3 regions of the Halomonas sp. McD50-4 genome follow, and region 1 is predicted to be linked to each of the others. Evidence: predicted binding sites of a transcription regulator. Region 1 holds the regulator's gene; each other region holds the start of a gene.
What was found. The regulator FliA, encoded in region 1, starts transcription of late flagellar genes. The targets are predictions, from matches to a motif close to CTAAAGTTNNNNNNNNNNCNGCCGATA.
Positions count from the first base shown of each region.

Region 2: a site for FliA is predicted at 2,007-2,033, ahead of MHM85_RS09760 (flagellin). Genes of this name have one in related genera too.
Region 3: a site for FliA is predicted at 1,928-1,954, ahead of fliD (flagellar filament capping protein FliD). Genes of this name have one in related genera too.

Region 1 is NZ_JAKRFG010000011.1:102,702-105,979, forward strand. It holds gene MHM85_RS13835 (OmpA family protein) at 1-361, opposite strand, end outside; gene MHM85_RS13840 (MotA/TolQ/ExbB proton channel family protein) at 366-1,181, opposite strand; gene MHM85_RS13845 (RNA polymerase sigma factor FliA) at 1,215-1,922, opposite strand; gene MHM85_RS13850 (flagellar protein FlhE) at 1,949-2,341, opposite strand; gene MHM85_RS13855 (hypothetical protein) at 2,457-3,053, opposite strand; gene flhF (flagellar biosynthesis protein FlhF) at 3,050-3,278, opposite strand, start outside.
Region 2 is NZ_JAKRFG010000006.1:184,824-188,101, reverse strand. It holds gene MHM85_RS09765 (BCCT family transporter) at 1-1,126, shown strand, start outside; gene MHM85_RS09760 (flagellin) at 1,141-1,962, opposite strand; gene folK (2-amino-4-hydroxy-6-hydroxymethyldihydropteridine diphosphokinase) at 2,077-2,523, opposite strand; gene MHM85_RS09750 (SDR family oxidoreductase) at 2,757-3,278, shown strand, end outside.
Region 3 is NZ_JAKRFG010000005.1:46,435-49,712, forward strand. It holds gene fliD (flagellar filament capping protein FliD) at 1-283, opposite strand, end outside; gene fliD (flagellar filament capping protein FliD) at 493-1,839, opposite strand; gene MHM85_RS07730 (hypothetical protein) at 2,149-2,469, shown strand; gene MHM85_RS07735 (serine hydrolase) at 2,836-3,278, shown strand, end outside.

The sequences.
Region 1 (3,278 bases):
GCACATCGTTGCCGCTGGGAAACAAAAGGCTGTCGTCGATGCGCAGCGTCACGCCCTCTTGACCTTGCGAGACGCTTACACCGGGAATGTCGAGTCCCGCCATATGAGGTTGCAACCCTTCATGGCGTGGCTGAATACCCGTGGCCAAGCTAGCGAGCGGCAGTGAGGTCACGGCGCTGGCGACGCTCAGGGCCTCGTGGCTCTGCCCTTCGCCGCCGCTCGGCGGCGCCAAGGCTAGCAGCAGAACGAACAGCGTGATGAGCAGTGTGAGTACGTCCAAGTAGCTGGTTAGCCAGCTCTCGTCACTCTCACCCACTGCAGCGGGCAGCTCCAGGGCATGCCGTGAGTCGCGGTCAAGCATGGCGCTACCCTTTCAATGCGGAGCCAACGTCGGGGCGGGGTTTGACGTTGGCGTCCCGGATCTCATCGTGGTAGTTCGCTACGAAGGAGTTGAGCGTCTCTTCAATGAACGATGGCAAGCGGCGCTTGGTGATCAATGAAATCCCTTCGAGCACCATGTTCATGGTAATCAACCGCTCCTCGGTGCGCCGCTCCAGCTTGACGGCAATGGGCTTGAACACGAGGTTGGCCAGCAAGATACCGTAGAAGGTGGTCAGCAGTGCTACCGCCATGCGGGGGCCGATGACCTGAAGGTCTCCGGCATCCATGACTTCGAGCATGTTGACCAGCCCCACTAACGTGCCGATCATGCCGAAAGCGGGCGCGTAGGTCGCCATGGTGCGAAAAATTTGCGCTTCGGCGTGTTCGCGGGCTTTCAAGCGGGCGATACGCCAGCGCAGCATGTCGAAAATCTCATCCTCTTTGGTATTGGCGATCACAAGTTGAATACCGGTTCGTAGAAACGGGTTGCGGGTGTGCTCGAGCTCCCGTTCGACGGCCCGCACGTCACCTTTGAACCAGAGCCGCGACATGGACACCAGCTCGTTGATGTCGTCCCGCACATAGGTATTCTCACGGCGGAACACCAAGCCCACCAAACGCACCACTCGCAGCACTTCTTTCAACGGATAGCTGATGAAGGTCGCCGCCAGCGTACCGGTGATGACGATGGCCAGTCCCGGCACATTGATAAAACTTTCGGGCGACTCTGCAGTAAAGAACAGCACGCTTACCAGCAGCAACATGCTGGCAAAGATACCGATCAACGTAGATGGGTTCATCAACGGCTCCTCGCCGAGTAGGGTGAGTGGGTATTAGGATTCATCGTGATCGCGTAAACGCGCGCGCAGACGGCTCACCGCCTGACTGTGTAGCTGGGAGACCCGCGATTCGGTGACGCCCAGCACCGCGCCGACCTCTTTAAGGTTCATCTCTTCTTGGTAATAGAGCGCCATCAGCAGCTTTTCACGCTCGGGTAATGCCTCGATGGCCTCGATCAAGGTGTGTCGCTGCTGCTCATCAAGCAATTGGTCAAACGGCCGATGCTGGGCATCGTCACCCGCCGGCTCACCGCCATCGGCGACCAGCTCTTCGAACGGCAGCAGTTGACCACTGTTGGTGTCATTCAACAGCTGCTGGTACTCGCTCAGGGGCATCTCCAGCTCGCGGGCAATTTCACCCTCTTCAGGGGGGCGGCCCAACTGCTGCTCCAAGCGGCGTACCGCATCGTCCACTGCCCGCGCCGAACGACGTACGCTGCGCGGCAGCCAGTCGCGAGTGCGCAGCTCGTCCATCATGGCACCGCGAATCCGCTGGCTGGCGAACGTCGCGAACGTGGCACCCTGGGCAGCATCGAAGCGTCCCAGCGCCTCTAATAGCCCCACCATGCCTGCCTGGATCAGATCATCTAGCTCAATACTTGCGGGCAATCTTACCTGCAGCGTTAAGGCCTGACGTCGCACCAGTGGCATGTATTGGGTCAACAGCTCACTTTGTTTGATCCTGCCTTGTGCTGTATACATCCTCGTGCCTCGCGGCTGAACGGCCTTTACCGATAATTCACTATCACCTGTAGCCCCTGCACCCTCACTGGCCGCTGGCCCGGCGACAGTGCAAACCGAAAGTGCAGCGGCGCATTTGCCAACATGCCTTCCAGCGCAGTGGTACTGCCGCGCATGCCCGACAGTGCCACGCAGCGCTCAGGGTGACACAACCAAGCGTTGACGGGGTGACTCGGTGGGGTTTCGAACCGCCACTGCACGCGCGTTAGCGTCGCTCCTCCCAGCGGGATGCCTGCTGGTGGCGAAATGGCCTGGCTCTGACTGGTGCGGTCGCTCATGGCGACCAACACGCCAGGCACGTCTCGGCTCCAGCTACCCGTTGCCGCCTCGACGCTAACGACCCACATGATGGTTGCCAGCATCGCTGCGTAGGGGCTCACCCTTTTCACTGTTAACAACTTTACGGCTTTTATCAACGTCTGTCGGGCAAATAGCCTCATACGCGGGCCCTCTATTCGGCGTAGGTCGCTAACGACAGCAAGCCGATCATCTGTCTCAACGTGCAAGCAACAAAAGCTCGATATCCAAATAGTAAGCGGCGGCGTCACGCAAGTTCTCCAGCAGCCCCTGACGCGGCAGGTGCGGTTCATGGAGTGCCAGCAGGCGTCGCGGACCGCCATGCTCTCGCACTTTTCGAAGCACACGGTACATGCTGGCAAAGCCATCGGCATCGCTAGTGACCCATAGCGCCCATCGTGCATGCTCCTTCGCCAGCATGGCCAGCGACGGCGTATCGGCCATGACGACCTGAATCTGCCAATCCTGCGGGTCGCCCGCCCACTGACGCCCCAACGCCGACCACTGCCCCAAACGTCCACGCACTTTATCGACTTGTGCGGCGCCGGTATGCGGTAGCCCTATCACCACCAGCGGTTTCTGAGGGCGCGGTGGCGTCACCGTCGCCGGTTCAGTGGCGGCAGCGACAGTGGGCGCCAGAGCGTCTTGGGTATGCACCGCCGCCTCTTCAGTACTGACCGGCGAGGCAGGAGCGGCGGACGCATGGGTATCTTGTGGTTCGTCCTGTGCGGCTCGCTGCTGACGCTGTAGATCGGCCCATTTCCGCAGGCCCGCCGCTTGATCCTGGCCGCTCATATCAGGTCCTCGCGACTGACGCTACCGAGCTGGCGAATGGCATCGCGTGCCATCAACACGTGCACCAAGGCGTCGAGTAGCGCCGTATCGCGGCGTTTACGCTGACTGCCCAGCAGGCGCAACAGGTCGGCTCGCAACGCTTGCACCGCGTCGTCATCGGCCAAATCCAAGTGACTGGCTACAGCGGCGGCGCCGCTGGCCATGAGCAGGCGTAGCTCGCTGCTC
Region 2 (3,278 bases), on a different contig from region 1:
GGGTCAATCGTTCATGCACTGGGGCTTCATGGCCTGGGCCGTGCTGGGCTCGCTCACCGCCGTGGTGCTGGCCCATGCGCACTACGTAAAAGGCCAGCCGCTTCAGCCGCGCACGCTGCTCTACCCGGTGTTGGGCGAGCGCTTGATGCGTGGCCCGCTGGGCAGCATCGTGGATGCCTGCTGTGTGATTGCTCTGGTGGCGGGCACGGTCGGCCCCATCGGCTTTTTGGCCACGCAGGTGAGCTTTGGCTTGCATGAGTTGTTTGGTCTGCCGGAGGGCTACACGGGCCAGCTCATCATCCTAGGCGTATTGGGCGTTATCTATGTGCTCTCTTCCATGAGCGGCGTCCACAAGGGCATTCAGCTGTTGAGCCGTTTCAACGTGCTGCTGGCGCTGGCCATCGGCGCCGTCATCATCGTATTCGGCCCCACGCTGTTTTTGGTCAATACCTATCTGTCCAGTATGGGGGCCTATATCAGCGAGTTTTTCACCATGGCGACGATGACCGCTGAAACCGCCCCGGCGTGGTGGATGCAGTGGTGGACGGTGTTCTTCTTTGCCTGGTTCATTGGCTATGCGCCGCTGATGGCGATCTTCGTGGCGCGCATTTCACGGGGCCGCAGCATTCGCGAGATGATCGTGGCCGTGGCGGTGCTCGCCCCGATTGCCACCACCGTGTGGTTTACGCTGCTGGGCGGTTCGGGCATCTATTACCAGCTCACCGGTGTGATCGACCTCAGCGAAGCGCTCAACAACTTCCAATTCGACGTGGCGACGCTCACGGTGGCCCAGGCGCTGCCCGGCGGCACCTGGATGGCGCTGGCGATTCTGCTGCTAACGACGATTTTCGTGGCCACTACCGGCGATTCGATGAGCTATGCCATTGCCGTCGTCGGTGCGGGACACGATGCCCCCAGTCCCTACATGCGCGCTTTCTGGGGCATTGCCATGGCGCTGATGGCGGCCGTGCTGCTGTACATGGGCGCAGGGCAAATCAGCGCGCTGCAGCAGTTCATCGTGATCACCGCGATCCCGGTGTCGCTGATACTGCTGCCTTCGTTATGGAACGGGCCGCAGGCGGCTTATGCCATGGCACGGGAACAGGGCATCATCGACGAACGCTGATCGGCGGCTCGTCGTTATAGCCCCTCCAGCAGCCGCAGAATCAGCTGTGGCTGCTGGTTGACCCGGGTCAGCATGGCGATACCCACCTGTTGTAGCAGTTGGGCACGAATCAGATTGGAGACTTCTTGCGCGTAGTCGGCGTCTTGGATACGCGACTGGGCGGCGGAGGTGGTGATGATGTTGGTATTGAGGCCGTCGATGACGCTCTCGAAACGGTTCTGTACCGCGCCAAAATAACTACGCTGACGATCGACCTGCTTCATGGCCTCATCCACGACATCCATCGGGTTGGGCGTGGCCGAGCCATCGTCCAATACGCTGAAACCGTCCATGCCCAAGGCCTGGCGCCCCATTCCCGAAAAGCGCACGCCAATCACATCTCCGGCGTTGGCGCCCACCTGAATGTTGAGGGTTTTATCGCTCTCGACCAGCCTGATGCCGTTAAAATTACTCTGCCCAGCGACGCGATCGATCTCCTCCAGGCGCTGGTCGATTTCCAACTGAATAGAGGCAAGATCGTCTGACGAATTGGTGCCATTGAGCGCCTGAACGCTCAACTCGCGAATACGCTGCAGGCTGTCGTTGATCAGGTTCAGCGAACCTTCGGCAGTTTGCACCATGGAAATTCCGTCATTGGTATTACGGATCGCCTGGTTCATGCCGCGGATCTGCGCGCCCATGCGATTAGCGATGGCCTGACCCGCAGGGTCGTCTTTGGCGCTATTGATACGCAGCCCAGACGACAGACGCTCCATGGAGGTCTGCATCGCTTGTTGGCTCGTACGCAAATGGTTCATTACCAGTAGCGACGTGATATTGGTCGCAAGGCTGATCACATAAGTGACCTCGACGGTAAGCGCGAAGGCGCCGTTAGCATCGTTATCGGCCAATGGCCAAAAAACATGAGGCCTGCAGCATCGACGACACCTCACATGCTGGCGATGGCAGGGCTACGAGACGGGGCCTGCGCTTATGGAGCGCCCGCTGGCGCTCAATACCGCATCGACCGGGCCACGCACGTACTGATGCTTGAAGTAACCGTCGTCGACGATTTCACCGTCCCACGCCACGATGTCTAGATCCATGGTTCGAGGACCGGATTTGATCGGCCCGCGCACCCGTCCCAAGCGATCCTCGACCTCTTTCAGATAGGCTTTGAAGGCGTCCCGATCCAGCGCAGTGCGCACCACCAGCGCGGCATTGAGAAAATCGGGCTGATGTTGAAAGCCCACCGGCGACGTACGGACGGCGGACGAGCGGGCCACCAGCTCGCACTCGCTGCTCAAAATCTCCAGCGCTTGAGAAAAGTGGTGTTCGGGTTCGATATTGGACCCCACTGAGATCACGCACTCATGGTGCATGCTGCCGGTTGTTGCATGCGACGACGTTGATGACATAGCGACATTCCATAGATAAGCCGATGATGGTGTAACGAGGTCAAAACGCTTTCACACGGCCATGCACTCATCCAAAGGCCGATAGACGCAAGCAGGCTGCGTTTTCACAGAGTAGAACGTGGGTCATTTTGTTCAAGCTCTGTACAAGTTATTGACAAACGCTGCGCTCACGCAGAGAGTCTTCGTTATTGCTCCACCACCATTCACTTCCTATCGACAGCGAGGGATTCGTCATGCCGACACCTGCGGCACTCGTCACCGGCGGCGCCACACGGCTTGGTCGCCACTTTGCAGAAGCCTTGGCCGACAAAGGTTTCGATATTGCTCTGCACGTGAACAGCTCACGCGGGGAGGCTGAAGAGGTCGCCACGGTGATTCGCGGCAAAGGGAGGGAGTGCGAGATACTACCCTGTAACTTTCTGAGCGACTCGCTGGAGAGCCTGATACAACAGGCGGTAACACGCTTCCCCGGCTTGAACGTGCTGCTCAATAGCGCCTCGGCCTACGAGCCCGCGCCCATCGCAAAGACCGAGCTGGCAATGCTGGAGACCCAATTTCGGGTCAATATGTTCACCCCGCTGCTTCTCACACGCCATTTTGCCGATGCGGTAGCGCAGGGCCAGGTGATCAACATCATCGATAACAAGGTGGCCTATCACCAGTACCCGTATGCGGCCTACTTGCTCTCCAAAAAGAGTTTGGCCGAGATGACGCGGATGGCCGCGCTGGAGTTTGCTCCACGCCTGCGCATCAAC
Region 3 (3,278 bases), on a different contig from region 1:
AGCTACCGGGCAGCGCACTGGCAGATGTCGTGGCTTTAATGGCATCACCACGCACGTTCGCGGAAAGGCTTTGGTAGAGCTTTGGGTCATTCAGTTTTGCTAACGCATCTTGAAAACTGTTCAATGACGTTTGCAGCTGGCCGTAGGCAGAAATTTTTGCCTGCTGCTGCTTTTTCTGCAGCGTGATAGGCGCGAGTTTACCGCGCTCCGCTTCTTGTAGCTGATCTAATAAACCGGTGAGATCCAGGCCAGAGCCGACGCCTAGGGAGGTTATTGTCGCCATGCAGATGCTCCTCAATGCAAAAGGCTAAACCCACAGTCATTAATAAAGTGCGCCAACGGTGGCGTTGCGACTGGATAGATAGCATGTTTATCGACGGAACAGCGGCCAACTTTAGGCTTTTTTTACCTCTTAACGACAGATAGCTCATTCCTTCAACAAAAACGCCTGCTTAGCGCAGGCGTTTTGCAACATTTTTAGCTCTATTGCATTTAGTCGCGGCCTAACTGAGCGTCTAGCGCATCAAACTGCTGGGTAAGGTAGCTGCTGGTTTGGTTCATTTGAGCGATCATGCTATCCAACTGACCAAACTGGGTACGATAGCGAGAAATGGTCTGCTCGATGGATTGCTCCATGCGCGTGTAACGCTCGCCCAACGACTCAATGCGGGTTTCAGCACCAGAAATGGCACCGGATACCGTGCCATTACTACCTAACAGCTGCTCGATGGTTTGGTTCACTTGGCCTGCCATACCTTCGTTATCGGCAGCGCCTGCAAAAAAGGCAGAGAGCGCATCCTGATCATTGACAATGGCATCATCTAGCTTACCGCTATCGATTTCCAGCGTGCCGTCTCGTTGCAACGAAATACCGATATCCGTCAGCATGGAGAACTGGCCCTCTACGCCACCACCCAACACGCTGCGTAAACGAGACTCCACCGTGCGTACCGCACTATCACCCAGCAGTTCACCGGCAGCGCCGGTTTCAGCATTAAAGCTGGTGAGTTCGCCAATGGTGCTTTTTAAACCGTTATACGCATCGACAAAGCCGGTAATCGCTTCGCGCACTGCACGAGTATCTTGCTCGACTTTCACCGTGCTGTCGCCTTCGGCCTGAAGGTTGAGCGTGACGCCCTGAATCGCACCCTCTACTTGGTTAGTAGGGCTGGTAATGGCAATGCCGTTTACATTCAGAGAGGCATCGGTGCCGGTTTGCAATGTGTTATCAATATCGGCAGCAAAAGGTGCCGTGTCAGAAAAGCTAAAATTGGTGATAGAGGCCTCGGCGCCCGTCTCACTCGAACTTAGCGCTAGCCGGTAATCCGTTCCATCGAAAACGATAGTCGCATTAACGCCGGACTCTTCGCTGGCATTGATAGCATCGCGTATGTCTTCGAGGGAGCTATCTGCGGCAATGGTTACGCCTTGCGTGCTGCCATCACCAAAGGTGAACGTTAGCGTCTGCTCAGTGGTGGTAAGCGCCTCGTCCTGGGCAGTCACGCCTACCGATGCCAAGGTACCGCGAGTCGCCAGCGTATCCACCGTAACGTTATAACTCCCGGGCTGCGCTTCGCCATTCGCCGTTGCCGAGAGCGCCTCGCCACCCACGTTGGTCGACAAGCTCTCGTAAAGCGAGCTGTCGTTGAGCGCGTCGGCCGCGTCTTGAAAAGCAGACAGGGCCGTTTGCAGCTGGCCGTAGGCAGAAATTTTGGTTTGCTGGGTTTCCAGTTGCCGTTCGATGGGAGCCAGCTTGCCACGCTCAGCGTCTTGCAACTGGTCGAGCAGGCCGTTGAGATCCAGCCCTGAACCGATACCCAATGAAGAAATGGAAGCCATACGTTACTGTCCTTTTTTGAAAAAGCCGCCTGCCGTGCTGACGCCCCTTATCCAATACGATTCGATGTCGGAGTAGTTATTGATGTTTTATCGGCCAGCGTTTCAAAAACTTTAGGGCGCCCCCCCACTCTAGATGAAAATTCTCCAACTCCCTGGATGAGCCATCTACGTTGTTGGCCAGTGTAGACAGCCTACATGGCGATTGAATGACGCTACCACGCACCTAACATAGACCTTGGTCTAATCCCCCTCCTGCATTATAATGCACTGCAGCACACCCATTTTGCTGCGAATGCAGGAGCCTCCCCCATGCCCGCCGAAGCGTTACACTCTGCGTCGACTGCCTCCTTCCATATTCAGCGCAGCTTACGACACTGTCTCTCTAGCGTGGCCGAAATGCTGTATGAGAGCGGACACGTGCTCGAAACCATCACACTGACACAGCGAGGCCTGTCCCGCCAAGAACTGGATAGGCTTCGCCAGCACCACCCGCGCTGGGCGATTTGCCAAACCACCTTGGAAAAGAGCGACGCCGCCATGTTCAATGACTATGGCCGATTGGTGTTGACGCCATTGGGCCGAGAGCTAATGTTCGATATGTTTGGTCAAGGTGCCGCCGACTGCGCTTGAGCATCATTAGCGATATGAAAACGCCCGCTGAGAAAGCGGGCGTTGGCAGATGCTGATGTCGCGCTGCGTTAGCACTGATATTTCAGTACTCATGCTTCGATTCTGAGAGAACCGCTTAGCGCAGCCCTAACAGCGAAAGAATAAACAGCACGACAACGATCAGGCCGATGATATAGATGATGTTACGCATAATGGCACTCCTTGCTTTTGCGTTTCATGGAAATCAAAGGGTTGCTTCCCTTCAACGGGTACTTTTAGCGTAGCAGGCTTTTCATCGGTTTGCGTAATGTCCGTCAGCGTTCCGCTGAGGGAACCTTGTCTGTGCATGGCTTTCAGAGCCGTACCACTCTCTTCTCAGGTATTGCCATGAAAACGACGGCTTTTATGCTGGCGTGTGCAATAAGCGCGTTGACCGTTACGCCAGTCATCGCGTCAGCCCCTTCATCGGAGGCGCTGCAAGCACTCGATCGACAGGCCCGCACCCTCGATCGTCTACACACCGTCGTGGTAGCACATGACGGTACGATCATTCATGAGCATCATCAGGGCGGACCCGGCGTCGCGGAGCCTGCCAACGTCAAGTCGCTTTCTAAAACGGTATTGGCCGCCGTGACCGGCGCGGCCATCGAATCAGGCATTATCGAATCGGTGGATCAGCCCGTCGTGGCGCTACTCGATAACGTGCCGAGCAGCGCCGATCGTCGAGTCAACGACATCACGGTCGCTCATCTGTTGGCCCAGCAGGCTGGGTTGGAGCGCACCTCCGGCAGCAACTACGGCGCTTGGGTAGCTAGCGCTCACTGGGTCAA